DNA from 2 places in the Acidipropionibacterium jensenii genome. Region 2 is predicted to be linked to the other one. Evidence: predicted binding sites of a transcription regulator. Region 2 holds the regulator's gene; the other holds the start of a gene.
What was found. The regulator HrcA, encoded in region 2, represses chaperone genes, less so after heat shock. The targets are predictions, from matches to a motif close to TTGGCACTCGNNNNNNNCGAGTGCCAA.
Positions count from the first base shown of each region.

Region 1 (7,593 bases), 1.0 Mb from region 2:
CCCAGCCGGTAGGACAGGATCTGGTACCAGTCGCGCACGATGAGGGCGGTCCCGCAACCCGGGCACCAGGTGGTGTCCCCATCGGTGTCGTGGACATTGCCGACGTACACGTGGTGCAGCCCGGCCGCCCGCGCCAGCTCTCGTGCTCTGCGCAGGGTCGAGACCGGGGTGCGGGCCACATCGCGCATCCTGTTGTCGGGATGGAAGGCCGAGAAGTGGAGAGGCACATCGGGGCCCAGCTCCCCGGCCACCCACTGCGAGAGCCGGGTCAGCTCCTCGTCGGAGTCGTTGAACCCCGGGATCACCAGGGTGGTGATCTCGGTCCACACATCGGTCTCGTGGACCACATAGCGCAGAGTGTCCAGAACGGTCTCCAGTCGTGCACCGGTCACCCGGCGGTAGAACTGCTCGGTGAATCCCTTGAGGTCGATGTTGGCCGCCGCCATCGGTGCGAAGAAGGCCGGCCGGGCCTCTTCAGAGATGTAGCCGGCCGTCACCGCGATCGGCTGAACCCCTGCCTGGCGGCACGCCCAGGCGGTGTCGATGGCGTACTCGGCGAAGATCACCGGGTCGTTGTAGGTGAAGGCCACGCTGGTCGCCGCCAGGTCCCGGGCGGTCTCGGCGATGGTTCGGGGAGAGGCCTCGGCAGCCAGGGTGTCCCACTGGCGCGACGTTGAGATCTCCCAGTTCTGACAGAACTTGCAGGCCAGGTTGCACCCGGCCGTCCCGAACGACAGCACCGAGGTGCCCGGGTGGAAGTGGGCCAGAGGCTTCTTCTCCACCGGGTCGAGGCAGAATCCGGAGGACCGCCCGTAGGTGTCCAGCACCAGCCGGTCGTCGTGCCTCACCCTCACGAAGCAGAATCCGCGCTGCCCCTCCCGCAACCGGCAGTGCCGCGGACACAGCTCGCACTCCACCCTGCCGTCCTCGGTGGTGTGCCACCAGTGCGCCGGGTCGCCGCCCAGCGGGGCGGGCGCGTCCGGCCGGTCGGCGCCGGCGGCGGGAGACCGGGAGGTCGATGGGATGGTCATGGTTCCTCCTGCCAGGCGGTGACGGTGTACCGCCTCACGGTGGCGTCCCGGGACCACCACGAGGGGGCCAGACCCGCCTTCTGCTTGAGTCGGTTCAGGAATTCGGTGGGGTCCGGTATCTGGTCCCAGACCTGTGGGAGGAAGGTGCCGCGATAGCCGTCCCACTCCAGGATCAGGCCGTCGATTCCCGGCCGCAGCCTGGAGACCAGCTGATGCTGGCTGGCGAACCGGATCGGGGCGCTTGCCGAGAGCACCGAGACCTCGACGCGCAGCCCCGCAAGCTCCGCGCTGGTGACAGCTGGGAATCGGGGGTCGTGGGTGGCCGCGGCCACCGCATTGGCACAGACATCCTCGGCCAGTGGTCGCCATGCCGCCAGCGTCCCGATGCATCCGCGCAGAGCGGGGTGACTGCTGCCGCCGGTGGTGAGGGTGACGAAGCAGGCCGCCGGCCGACGGGCCCAGGCCGGTGTCTCCGGAGTCTCGACCGGCTCGCCGAGGTGTGCCGCGATGGCGGCTCGGGCCGCCGGCAGCAGCCAGCCTCCGGCGTCGTCGGGCAGACCGGAGGAGTTCTCGGAGGCTCCCGCGACGGGGGTGTTCATCGGTCCTCCTCGGTGAAGGCGAAGGAGGCGTAACCGACCACCCGCGACCGGTCCCCGGCGGTGTCGCCGGAGGTGCACGCCGCCAGCAGGTGGGCGCTCCAGCCCAGTCCGGGCGCGGCGTGGAGCAGACCGTCCAGGGGGCGGCAGCCGCAGGCCCGGTCGGGCTCGATGGAGTCGTCGCCGGCGAGCACCCGGGCGATCGTCTGGTCGTCGAGCCGTCTGGCGACGTCGTGGGGGTGATAGTGGGACAGGTCGGAACTGATGACGATGAGTGTCTGCGGATCGGCTACCAGGGACTCGATCACCTCGGCCACCTCCTGCGGTTCGGCCTGCCCGACGGCCAGCGGGACGATCGGCAGATCGCCCAGGATCCGCTGGATGAAGGGCACCTGCACCTCGATCGAGTGTTCCTCTGCGTGGGTGGCCGCGTTGATCCGCACCTGCGCCAACTCCTCCAGACCCGCTGGATCGATCGGGCAGCTGCCCAGCGGCGTCGCCATGAAGTCTGCCCGGGGCAGTGCCAGGCCGCGGATCCCCACCCGGTGGGTCGGCCCCAGGACCGCGACCCGACGGGGCCGGCGGTCCGGTTCACGTCGTCTCAGCAGGTCGTATCCGCGGGCGGCCGTCTGCCCCGAGTAGACGTACCCGGCGTGCGGGACGACCAGTGCCCGGACCCGACCGGGGTCGACCCCCTCGGGCACCGGCATCGCCGCGGCCCGGTTCAGGGCGCCGTCGATCCAGGCTGCCAGCTCCCCGGGATCGGCGGGGTAGAACATCCCGGCCACCGCGGGCGGGCGGGTGACAGGTCCTGGTCGGTCGGTCCACAGTGCTCGACTCATCGGTCCTCCTCGTGCGGGTCGGGTCTGCGGCGGACGTCGGCGGTGACGCGGTCGGTGCTGCTCGCGCGGGCGACCACCTGTGCCGGTGGCAGCGCGGTCGACACCGTGCCTGTCCGACACCGTGCGTATCCGACTGTGTGCGGGGAGGACGCGGTGTGCGAACCACGCGGTGTGCGGTGTGTCGCGCAGGACTCGAATCCCTTGATCCCAGAGTAGGCACCCTCCCAGCGCGTCCAACCTGCACCCGGCCCCTTGAGCTCACGGCCCTGTCCCGGACGCCGCCCGCATCGCTGCCCGCACCAGCCACCCTCGACCCCGGGGGCAGACTGGGGACCATGATGACTCCGGTGCTGACCACCCTCGGATTCGTGCTCCACCCCGACGGGCAACGGGTGCTAATGGTGCACCGGGTCGCCCGTTCCTACGACGACCAGCTCGGCAAGTACAACGGGCTGGGCGGCAAGGTCGAGCCCGGGGAGGACGTCGCCGCCGGGATGCGCCGGGAACTGCGCGAGGAGGCGTCCATCGAGGTCGACGCCATGAGGCTGCGCGGCACGGTCTCCTGGCCAGGCTTCGGCAAGGACGGCTCGGACCACTTCGGTCTGGTCTTCGTCATCGACTCCTGGCACGGCCAGATCCCAGACGCCAACGCCGAGGGGCCGTTGAGCTGGCAGCGGATCGACCAGCTGTCCGAGCTGCCGATGTGGGAGGGGGACCGGTACTTCCTGCCACTGGTCTTCGACCCGCAGGTCAACCAGTTCCACGGCTGCATCCCCTACCACGACGGGCGACCGACCGGGTGGAGCTACTCGTTGCTGTGACCCCGCCCGTAGATTGAGGACCATGGATCCTGCGGTGGCGCGTCGACTGGTGTCTGCGGAGGGGGCCGAGGCGCTGGCCGCGGCCCGGGCCGAACGCGACCCCGATGCCCTGTCGGCGGCCGAACGGCTCCGCTCATGGATGCCTCCCGAGCTGGCGGCCGCAGCCCTGGACCAGGCATCGCTGAGGCCCACTGCACTGGCCAAGATCGGCCAGGACGCCGACTCGATGCTGTGGACCCGCGACGGGCTGGAGCAGGCCACCCGTGGACCGGTCTCCCGGTGGCGGGCCGGGCAGCTGGCCGACGCCGGAGTCCGCCGGGTGATCGATCTGGGCTGCGCCTGCGGGGCCGATGCCAGGGCCTGCCTGGATCTGGGCCTCGAGGTGACTGCCGTGGAGATCGACCCCGCCCTGGCGGTGCTCGCCCGCCACAACCTTCCCGGGGCGAGGGTCCTCGAGGGGGACGCCGAGGAGCTGGCCGCCGATCTGCTGGCCGGCGCCGGCCCGGACACCGCGATCCTTCTCGACCCGGCGAGGCGGACCGGACGGGGGCGCAGCTGGCGGGTCGAGGACATCCGACCCGCCTGGGACTTCGTGATGGACATGACCGCGGTGGGGCGGGGGGTCTCCACCGTCGTCAAGCTGGGTCCGGGGGTGCCCAGGGAGATCCTTCCCGAGGCCGTCGCGGTCACCTGGGTGGGGCACCGTCACGATCTGGTGGAGGCCACCCTGTGGGCCGGTCCGGCAGCGCCCGGGCGGACGCGGCCCGGCCACACCGCGATTCTGGTGGGGGAGACTCCCGAACCGGCGATCGCCCTGCCCGGCGGGGAGACCGAGCTCGGCACCGGGCCCGTCGGCGAGTTCCTCGCCGAGCCGCATCCGGCGGTGATCCGCGCCAGGGCGATGCGCGCCGCCGCCGGTGGTCGGCCGGTGCACCTGCCCGCTCCCGGGGTGGCCTATCTGCTGGCCGCGACGCCGACGCCCTCCCCCTGGCTCACCTGTTTCAGAGTGATCGAGGAACTCCCGCTCCAGGAGCGGGCCCTGAGGACCTGGGTGCGTCAGCACCGGGTGGGCAGGCTGGAGATCAAGAAGCGCGGCGTCGACGTCGACCCGGCCGCGCTGCGACGACGACTGCGTCCCTCCGGTCGGGGCGCGGCAACCCTCATCCTCACCCCGACGGGGCACGGAGCCCGCGCACTGGTGGCCGAGCGGATCACCGGCTGATCCCCGGCCACCGCGTCGCACCACGGCCCAGTGGCCGAGAGGGTGATGGACCGGGGCCCGGCAATCGCGTCGAACCTTCCCGGTCACCGGGTCGAGGCGCTCCGGAGTGGGCGGCTCAGACCTGGAACCGGACGTGTACCGTCGAGGACACGGTGATGTCGGCGGGGGACAGCTCAACCGAGCCGCCTCCGGCGGCTCCCCGAAGGGCCAGGGCAGCGACCGGGCCCGGCTGGTCGGATCCCGCCGAGACGCGGTCCAGGAGGCCGGGATCGGCGATCGCGATGACCTGTGGATCCGCCTGTCCGGCGGCGGATGCGAGCACCTCGGCGCGGTGAACCGCATCGTGCAGGGCCCCGGTGAGCACCTCGTCGCGGACCCGGTCGCGGGTCGCGGTGGTCAGCGCCCAGTCCACCCGGTCGATCGACAGTCCGGCGGTCTCGGCCCACCGGGCGCAGCTGTCCGACAGTGCCGCGAAGTCGCTGAACTTCACCGCGACCGGCGTACTGGCCCGGTGGTGCAGCGGCAGCACGGTCCCGTCGTTGTGGTGCGGGCGCCACGACGCGGTGGTCTGCGCATCCACCGAGTACCAGGTCGCCACTCCTGAGTCACGGAGCTGGACGAGCTGGCGGCGCAGCGCCTCGGTGATGTCGGTCGCCTGCTGGGCGACGGCCTGTCGGTCGCTGCCCTCGGCGCCGGCGGTGAGATGGACGATGCCTCGTTCGGCGGGCAGGCTGATCTCGAAGGATCCGGCCAGGGTGATCATCATGGCTGCATTCTGCCGGTGCCGGGGCGCCGCGTCACCAGACACGGCGAACCACCTCGCCACGACAGCGCCCCGGCCCCCGTCGTCTGGCACTCGGGTTGAAGGAGTGCTAACGCCGGTGTATTTTTCTTGTTGGCACTCCCCAAGGGGGTGTGCCAGCGGACCGATGACTCCCGCGACGTCGACGGCCCGGTTCACAGCTCGGGGCTCGCAACCCCTGGTGAGTGGCATTCAACGATTCGTCTTCATCATGAAAGGGGTATTGACGTGGCAACCACGATCAAGCCGCTCGAGGACCGTGTCCTCGTCCAGCCTCTCGAGGCCGAGCAGACCACTGCTTCCGGACTGGTTATTCCGGACACTGCCAAGGAGAAGCCGCAGGAGGGCCGTGTCGTCGCCGCCGGTCCCGGTCGGGTAGATGACAAGGGCACCCGGGTGCCGATGGACGTCAAGGAGAATGACATCGTCATCTTCTCCAAGTACGGCGGCACCGAGGTCAAGTACGACGGCGAGGAGTACCTGCTCCTCAACGCTCGTGACATTCTTGCTGTTGTCGAGAAGTGAGGCACTGAGTACATGGCAGCCAAGCAGCTTCAGTTTGACGAGGAGGCCCGTCGCTCTCTTGAGCGCGGCGTCGACACCCTCGCCGACACCGTCAAGGTGACCCTCGGCCCCAAGGGCCGCTACGTGGTCCTTGACAAGCAGTGGGGTGCACCGACCATCACCAACGACGGCGTCACCGTCGCCAAGGAGGTCGACCTCGCCGATCCGTACGAGAACCTCGGCGCACAGCTCGCCAAGGAGGTCGCCACCAAGACCAACGACGTCGCCGGTGATGGCACCACCACCGCGACCGTGCTGGCCCAGGCGCTGGTCCACGAGGGCCTGCGCGCAGTGGCCTCGGGTTCCAACCCGGTGGGTCTCAAGCGCGGCATCGACAAGGCCGTGGAGGCCGTCACCGCCGAGCTCAAGTCGATCTCGCGGGCCGTGGAGACCACCGACGACATGGCCAATGTCGCCACCATCTCCAGCCGTGACCAGGAGATCGGCAAGCTCATCGCCGAGGCCTTCGACAAGGTCGGCAAGGACGGTGTCATCACCGTCGACGAGTCCCAGACCTTCGGCACCGAGCTCGAGTTCACCGAGGGCATGCAGTTCGACAAGGGCTACCTGTCCCCGTACATGGTGACCGACTCCGATCGCATGGAGGCCGTCCTCGAGGATCCCTACATCCTCATCAACTCCGGCAAGATCTCGTCGATGAACGACCTCCTGCCGCTGCTGGAGAAGGTCATCGCCGCCAAGGGCACGCTGTTCATCGTGGCCGAGGACGTCGACGGGGAGGCGCTGTCCACCTTGGTCGTCAACAAGATCCGTGGCACCTTCAACTCGGTTGCCGTCAAGGCCCCAGCCTTCGGCGACCGCCGCAAGGCCATGCTCCAGGACATCGCCACCCTCACCGGTGGCCAGGTCATCGCCCCCGAGGTCGGGCTCAAGCTCGACCAGGTCGGCCTCGAGGTTCTGGGCCGCGCCAAGAAGATCGTGGTGTCCAAGGACAACACGACCATCGTCGACGGTGCCGGCGCCAAGGAGGATGTCGCCGGTCGCGTGGCTCAGTTGCGCGCCGAGTACGACGCCTCCGACTCCGACTGGGATCGCGAGAAGCTCCAGGAGCGGATCGCGAAGCTGGCCGGCGGGGTGTGCGTCATCCGCGTGGGTGCCGCCACCGAGGTGGAGCTCAACGAGAAGAAGCACCGCATCGAGGACGCCGTCTCGGCCACCCGCGCAGCGATCGAGGAGGGGATTGTCGCCGGTGGCGGCTCCTCCCTCATCCACGCCGCCCGGGTGCTGTCCGACGGACTGGACCTGACCGGCGACGAGCTGGTCGGCGTCAAGATCGTCGAGAAGGCCGTCCGCGAGCCCCTGCGCTGGATCGCCGAGAACGGCGGAGAGCCCGGATACGTCATCGTCTCGAAGGTCTCCGAGATGGAGCCCGGACACGGCTACAACGGCAAGACCGGCGAGTACGTCGATCTGGTCTCCGACGGCGTCATCGACCCGGTGAAGGTCACCCGCTCCGCGCTGGCCAATGCCGCATCGATCGCCTCCCTGCTGCTCACCACCGAGACCCTCGTGGTGGACAAGCCGGAGGACGAGGACGACAAGAAGTGATCTCAGTCCCCGCTCGACAGAGCGCATGAGCTGAGCGCCTCAGGCGCACGTTCGGCCCCGGCACCCCAGGGTGCCGGGGCCGAACTGCGTCCGGGCAGGACCCGGATATGGTGGTGCCACCGTGACCGAGAGGACCCCGATGACCG
Region 1 covers NZ_CP040635.1:1,873,886-1,881,478, forward strand. The annotation lists gene amrS (AmmeMemoRadiSam system radical SAM enzyme) at 1-1,031, opposite strand, end outside; gene amrA (AmmeMemoRadiSam system protein A) at 1,028-1,630, opposite strand; gene amrB (AmmeMemoRadiSam system protein B) at 1,627-2,469, opposite strand; gene FEZ32_RS08315 (NUDIX hydrolase) at 2,805-3,290, shown strand; gene FEZ32_RS08320 (THUMP-like domain-containing protein) at 3,313-4,512, shown strand; gene FEZ32_RS08325 (SIMPL domain-containing protein) at 4,628-5,278, opposite strand; gene groES (co-chaperone GroES) at 5,543-5,839, shown strand; gene groL (chaperonin GroEL) at 5,852-7,447, shown strand; gene mptB (polyprenol phosphomannose-dependent alpha 1,6 mannosyltransferase MptB) at 7,587-7,593, shown strand, end outside.
Region 1: groES (co-chaperone GroES) is a predicted target of HrcA. The motif match lies at 5,362-5,388, and genes of this name have one in related genera.

Region 2 (7,593 bases):
GGTGAACCTCACCGACATCCGCGCCGAACGGATCAAGAGGGTGCGCAATCTGGTCGGTCGGCTGCACCCCGACGACGAGGGCCGCAGCCAGCTGCTGGAGCGTCTGGACGACGTTGTGGCCGCGCTGGCGGTGGTCGACGGCCCGGCCCCGGCCGAGCTCGTGCGACTGTGCGGGGCAGCGGCCGGCGAGGGCCAGGAGTACCTGACGGTGGTCCAGGGCCTGGACGAGGAGCAGCGGATCGGCGTCACGGAGTGGCTGGGCGGGATCGTGGAGACCCAGCAGCAGAATGTCGCCGAGGTGGTGCCGGCCCTGGAGCTGCGGTTCTGACCCCGGGACCGTGGTCGGGTCGGTGATCCTCCAGAACCTGTCGGTGCCCTCTGGCACGGTGGGTCCATGACCGAACTCAGGGACCAGGGCCTCGACATCCTGCGCAGGCTCACCGGGAACCCGCACGCCGACTTCCACGCCGGCCAGTGGGAGGCCATCGAGGCCCTGGTGGCCGACCACCGGCGCGCCCTGGTGGTGGAGCGGACCGGCTGGGGCAAGTCGGCGGTCTACTTCGTGGCCGCCCTGCTGCAGCGCCGCGCCGGCAGCGGACCGGCCCTCATCGTCTCTCCCCTGCTGGCCCTGATGCGCGACCAGGTGGGGGCCGCCGAACGGGCCGGGGTGCGCGCCGCCTCGATTTCCAGCGCCAATGTCACCGAGTGGGACCAGATCCGCTCCCTCCTCGACCAGGACAGCCTGGATGTCCTGCTGGTCTCCCCCGAACGCCTGGTCAACCCGCGGTTCGCCGCCGAGCAGCTGCCCGAGCTCACCGCGAGGATGGGCATGCTGGTCATCGACGAGGCCCACTGCATCTCCGACTGGGGCCACGACTTCCGCCCCGACTACCGGCGGATCCGCGACCTGGTGGCCGCCCTGCCGGCCGGGGTGCCGGTGCTGGCCACCACGGCCACCGCCAACTCGCGGGTGGTCACCGATGTCGTCGAGCAGATCGCCCCGGCCGACCAGCCCGGCGAGGACCGCGGGGTCTTCGTGCTGCGCGGCCCGCTGGCCCGCGACTCCCTGCGACTGGGGGTGCTGGATCTCCCCCGCCCCGAGCTGCGACTGGCCTGGTTGTGCTCCCATCTCGGCGAGTGCACCGGCTCGGGGATCATCTACTGCCTCACCGTCTCGGCCGCCGAGGACACCGCCCGGGCACTCGTCGAGGCCGGCCACCACGTCAAGGTCTACACCGGGCGCACCGACGCCGAGGAGCGCGCCGATCTGGAGACCGAGCTCACCGGGAACCGGGTGAAGGCGCTGGTGGCCACCAGCGCCCTGGGAATGGGATTCGACAAGCCGGACCTGGGCTTCGTCATCCACCTGGGGGCACCGAGCTCACCGGTGGCCTACTACCAGCAGGTCGGCCGCGCCGGCCGCGCCACCGCCTCGGCCGACGTCCTGCTGCTGCCCGGGCCGGAGGACCGCGACATCTGGCACTACTTCGCCACCAGCGGGATGCCCACCGAGCAGCGCGCCGACGCCGTGCTGTCGGCGCTGTCCACCGAGCAGACGCTGTCCACCCCGGCCCTGGAGGCCCGGGTCGACATCCGCCGCAGTCCCCTGGAGCTGCTGCTCAAGGTGCTGGCCGTCGACGGCGCGGTGGAGCGGGTCCAGGGAGGCTGGCGGTCCACCGGCCGGGGCTGGGTCTACGACGCCCAGCGGTACGCCCGGATCGCCGCCGCCCGGGCCGCCGAGCAGGACGCCATGGAGCGCTACGAGCACCTGGACAGCTGCCGGATGAGGTTCCTCACCGGACAGCTGGACGATCCCGACACCACCCCGTGCGGGCGCTGCGATGTCTGCGCCGGAGCATGGTACCCCACCGACGTCGACCCGGACCAGCAGGACCGGGCGCGCCAGGCGCTGGACCGGGTCGGGGTGCCGGTCGAGCCCCGGCGCAGCTGGCCGACCGGCCTGGACCGGCTCGGGGTCGATCTGAGGGGTCGCATCCCTGTCGACCAGCAGGCCCGCGAGGGCCGGGTGATCGCCAGGCTCTCCGACCTGGGCTGGGGAGGACCGCTGCGCGAGCTGCTCACCACCGACGAGCAGGGCCGCCCGGTCGACGCCGAGGTGCCCGCCGGCCTGGCGGGGGCCTGCCTGCGGGTGCTCGCCGAGTGGGACTGGTCGCTGCGACCGGCTGCGGTGGTCCGGGTGCCCTCTGTGAGCCGGCCGCGACTGGTGGACTCGCTGGCCGCCGGGGTCGCCCGGGCCGGGCGGCTCGACGACCTGGGATCCCTGGACCTGGCACCCGGCGCCGAACCGCTGGACCCGCACGTCAACTCCGCCTTCCGGATCCGAGACCTGCAGGGCCGGTTCCGGGTCGGTGAAGGGCTGGCCGAGCGGATCGGCGCCCTGGCCGGGGCCCCGGTGCTGCTGGTCGACGATGTCATCATCAGCCGCTGGACCATGACGGTGGCGGCCCGGCAGCTCCGGCTGGCCGGTGCCGGCGAGATCCTGCCGCTGGCCCTGGCGCTGGGCTCCTGAGCGCGACTCCACCGGAAGACCGCGGGGACTCCACCGGAAGACCGCGGGGAGGAGGCGTATGGAGGAAGCGTGTGGAGGGATTGCAGGGAATCGTGGCGCGATGAGTAGCGTTCGTGGTGAGGAAACACCGATACGAGGAGGAAGTATGTCTTTCAGCAGGTTCATCGGCCGGTCGCTCCTGTCGACCACCTTCATCAGTGGCGGCATCGGAGAGCTGCAGAACGCCGACAAGCTCGCCCCTGCACTGGACGCCGCCAGGGAGAAGCTGCCCGCCGGGCTGCGCGAGGCCGCCGGTCAGGTGGACTCCGAGACCCTGGTGAAGCTCGACGGCATCGTGATGGCCGCCGCCGGAGCCGGTGTGGCGCTGGGTATCCTGCCGCGGCTGTCGGCCGCCGTGCTGGCCGCCCAGATGGTCCCGGTGACCGTCGTCGGCCACCGGTTCTGGGAGAAGGAGGGCGAGGAGCGTCAGGGCAACAAGATCCACTTCTTCAAGAACGCCAGCCTGGCCGGCGGGCTGCTGCTGATCGCCCTGGGCGGACGCTCGAAGTGAGTCGGGCCGCCGGGCGGCTCACAGCTGGCTGAGAGCCTGCAGCTGGGCCAGTCCGACTACCGGTGCGGTGGAGGCGCGCAGGACGGCGTCGGCCACCAGCACCGGGACCGCACCGGCCCCGGTAAAAGCTGACAGCTCCTCGGGGGTGATGCCGCCCTCCGGGCCGACCACCATTATCACCTCTCCGGAGGCGGGCAGGTCGGACGGGCGGATCGGGTCGGTGGCGCTCTCGTGGAGGACGAAGGCCCCCTGGGCCGTCGAGATCCGGGAGCGCAGCTGGGCGGTGCTGGCCATCGTCACCGTCGGCACCCGGAACCGGCGCGACTGCTTGGTGGCCTCGCGGGCGGTGCTGCGCCAGCGGTCCAAGGCCTTCTCGCGCTTCTCGGCCCCCCACCGGACGATCGACCGGGATGCCTGCCAAGCGATGATCTCGTCGACGCCGAGCTCGGTGAGGGTCTCGACGACCAGGTCGGCGCGCGGCCCCTTGATGAGGGCCTGGACGGCCACCCAGCGAATCGGGTGGTCGGGGCTGGAGAGTCTGTCGACCACCTCCACCCGCACCGCACTGCGGCTCACCTCGACCGCCGGTCCCCGCACGGCGGTGCCGTGGCCGTCGGTCACCAGCACCGACTCGCCCACCTCGATCCGCCGCACGGTTGCGGCGTGATGGCCCTCGGACCCGGTGATCTCGACGATGTCGCCCGGACCGGCGTCACCGATCTCAGCGATGAAGCAGGGATTGCTCATCCTCCGAAGGCCTCCTTGAGGCGGGAGAAGACCCCCTTCGAACCGGAGGTGTGCACCGAGGCGCGACCCTCGTGCTCACCCCGCGACTCGGCGAACTCTCGCAGCAGGTCCTTCTGGTGCCCGTCGAGCTTCGTGGGCGTCCTCACCAGCAGGGAGACCCCCAGGTCACCCCGGCCGCCGCCGCGCAGCCGCGGGATGCCGCGGCCCTCCACGACGATCCGGGCCCCGGACTGGGTTCCGGCGGGAATCTCCACCTCGACGCTGGACTGGTCCTCGTCCATGTCCTCGCGGTCGGCCTCCAGAGTGCGCACCGAGACCGTGGTGCCAAGCGCCGCAGCGGTCATCGGCACCTCGATGGCCATCTCCAGGTTCGCGCCGTCGCGGCGGAAGACCTCGTGAGGGGCCACCGACAGTTCGACGTAGAGGTCGCCGGCCGGACCGCCGCCGGGGCCGACCTCTCCCTGGGAGTCCAGATGGATCCGGTTGCCGTCGTCGACGCCGGCCGGGATCTTGACGTTGATGGTGCGCGAGGTGCGCACCCTGCCCTCCCCCGAGCACTCGGAGCAGGGGTTCGGGATGACGCTGCCGTAGCCCCGGCAGGTGGGGCAGGGCTGGGTGGTACGGATGTCGCCGAGGAAGGACCGCTGCACGGTGATCACCTCGCCGGCTCCCTCGCAGGTGGTGCAGGTGACCGGCTCGGAGTCCCCGTCGGACCCCTTGCCGTGGCACTTCGGGCAGACCACCGCGGTGTCGACGTCCAGAGGCTTGGTGACCCCGAAGACCGCCTCGGCCAGAGTCAGACGCAACCGGACCAGGGCGTCCTGGCCACGACGCACCCGGGAGCGCGGACCGCGCCGCGACCCGCCCTGCCCGCCGAACGGCGAGCCGCCGCCGAACATCGCGTCGACCAGGTTAGTGAAGTCGAACCCGCCGCCGCCGAATCCGGCGTCGCCGAAACCGCCCGCGCCCTGGTGGGCCGGGTCGCCGCCGCGGTCGAAGACCGCCCTCTTCTGGGGGTCCTGGAGCACCTCGTAGGCCTCCTGGACCTCCTTGAAGGCCTCCTCGGAACCGGGTCCGGCGACATCGGGGTGGAGCTTCATCGCCTTCTTGCGGTAGGCGCGCTTGATGTCATCGGCACTCGCGTCGCGGGCGACGCCGAGGACCTCGTAGTAGTCACTGCTCATGGGGTGGGGTCATCCTTCTGCCAGGAATCTGCCGACATACCGGGCGATCGCCCGGACCGCGGCCATCGTCGAGGGGTAGTCCATCAGGGTGGGGCCGACGACGCCCAGTCCCGACCGGCCACCGTCGTCACCATAGGTGCTCACGACGACCGAGGTCGACTGGAAGTTCTCGTCGGAGTTCTCGGAGCCGATCCGCACGGTCAGACCTGCCGAACCGTCGGAGGTGGCGTCGCCGAGCAGGCGCAGCAGCACGACCTGCTCCTCCAGCGCCTCCAGAACGGGCTGGATGGAGGTGTGCAGGGTCGGTCCGAAGCGGGTGAGATTGGGCACCCCGGAGACCAGCACCCGTGCCGACGGGTCGGCGGACAGGATCTCCAGGACGCCGGCGGTCACGCTGGCGGCCATCGGCCGGGTGGTCGGGTCGAACTCCTCGAGGAATCCGGACAGCAGGTCGGCAGACTCGGCCGGGGTGCGTCCGATCAGCAGCTGGTTGAGACGGTTGCGCAGCCTGGCCAGCAGGTCCTCGGTGGGGCCGGGAAGCTCCAGGGTGCGCTGCTCGACGGCGCCGGTGGAGGTGATCAGGACGATGAGCACCCGGTCGGCCGACAGTCCGACCAGCTCCAGGTGTCGGATCGACGAGGAGGAGGCCACCGGGTACTGCATGATCGCCACCTGATGGGTGATCTGGGCCAGCAGCCTCACCGTGCGGGTGACGATGTCGTCGATGTCGACCGCGCCGTTCATGAAGCTCGCGATCGCGCGTCGTTCGGGACCCGAGAGGGGTTTGACGGTGGCGATCCGGTCGACGAAGAGCCGGTAGCCCTTGTCGGTCGGGATCCGACCGGCGCTGGTGTGCGGATGGCTGATGTAGCCCTCCTCCTCCAGCGCGGCCATGTCATTGCGCACGGTGGCCGGCGAGACGTGCAGGCCGTGGCGCTCCACCAAGGCCTTGGATCCCACCGGCTCCCTGCTCGAGACGTAGTCGGTGACGATGGCCTTGAGCACGTCGAGTTTGCGATCGTCGAGCACTGCCCCTCCTCACCTCGGATCCCGTGAATTCTGGCACTCTTACAGAGCGAGTGCCAGTCTATCGCGGCGGGCCGTGGTGTTCGCGCCCCGCATCTTCCGTGCCATGCTGGCGGCATGGACATCACAGCCGAGGTCGAGTGGTCGCCGCTGACGGCGAGAGTGTGGACGACCCGCCTGGAGCCCTGCGCGGTGACCTGCGGGCTGGTGATCGGGGACGAGCACATCCTGCTGGTGGACACGGGTTCGACGCCGGAGCAGGGCCGCGCGCTGGCCTGGGGAGCGGCGCGCGCGATCGGCCGTCCGGTGGACCGGGTGGTGGTGACCCATTCCCACGAGGACCATTGCGGCGGGCTGGCCGGGGTGGCCGACGCCGAGGCGTGGATGCACCGAGCGGCGCTGGCGCATCTGGCCGATCCCCCAGCAGTCGCCCACCCCATCTCGCTTCTGGCGTATGTGGATCTGGGCGGGCTGGGGGCCGAGGTGCTCCATCCCGGTGCCGGCCACACCGACGGGGATCTCGTGGTGCGGGTGGCCGGGGAGGATGTCACCTTCACCGGGGATCTGGTGGAGACCTCCGGAGACCCGCAGGCCGACGACTCCACTGACTTCTGGAACTGGCCCTCGGCGGTCGGGTCGATGATCACCGCGACCGACGGCAAGGGGCGCTATGTGCCCGGCCACGGGGATCCGGTGGACGCCGACGCGGTGATGGCCCAGAACGCCGACATCGCGCGGTGCGTCGACCAGGTGAAGGCATCGATGGAGGCCGGGACGCCGGTCGATAAGATCCAGGCCGCCCACGAGTGGCCGTTCTCGAAGGACACGATCAGCGAGTGGATCCCCCGGATCGCCGATCAGCTGGCGGCCCGGGGAATCACCCGGAAGAACCTGCTTCCGTTGAGCAGACGCTGATATTCAGGAGCTGCTGGACGATGGGGAAACCTGGGCAGGGGCATCCTGGCCCGGCCCGCCCGCGTAGCGCACGCGGTACCAGCTTCCATTGATGTCCACATACGATTCCACCGATGGGTCAACCTGGAAGCCCTTGGGCAACGCGACGTCCGTGCTGAGCGCCCTCATCCACACTTCAGTCGTCGTTGACGTGTCGTGAGGCCTGCCGACATCGATCCTCCCCGACTCAGTGTCAATATCGCAGTACCACGGCAGAGTCCCGATGAGTGTCTTCGCCTTGTCAAAGGTCAGTTTCGGCGCATCTTTCACCGCCTCCTTCGTGCAGGCCGGTGACGGGGCCGAGGCACTCGCAGAAGAAGAGCGTGATGCCGAGGACGGACGAGCAGGAGTCCCTTTGTCGCCGGTCCCGGCACAACCCGACGTCACAGTCAAGATAGCAACGGCTCCCAATATTATTTTCCGGCCATGAGACATGCCGGTCACCCCAGCGCCGCCGAAGAATTCCAGGCACGTAGACCCATGAGGTCCGTGCAGTAATAACTCATTCCCTTTGGCCAAGGCTTCGTCCCCTTGACGATCCCCGCCACAGTCATACCGTTGGAGTTCGCGTAGTAGCAGGTCCCTCCTGAATCCCCGCCTCT
Region 2 covers NZ_CP040635.1:2,872,534-2,880,126, forward strand. The annotation lists gene FEZ32_RS12825 (UDP-N-acetylglucosamine pyrophosphorylase) at 1-328, shown strand, start outside; gene FEZ32_RS12830 (RecQ family ATP-dependent DNA helicase) at 395-2,530, shown strand; gene FEZ32_RS12835 (DoxX family membrane protein) at 2,676-3,080, shown strand; gene FEZ32_RS12840 (16S rRNA (uracil(1498)-N(3))-methyltransferase) at 3,099-3,827, opposite strand; gene dnaJ (molecular chaperone DnaJ) at 3,824-5,011, opposite strand; gene hrcA (heat-inducible transcriptional repressor HrcA) at 5,021-6,040, opposite strand; partial or broken gene FEZ32_RS12855 (MBL fold metallo-hydrolase) at 6,155-6,772, shown strand; gene FEZ32_RS12860 (hypothetical protein) at 6,956-7,261, opposite strand; gene FEZ32_RS12865 (chymotrypsin family serine protease) at 7,432-7,593, opposite strand, start outside.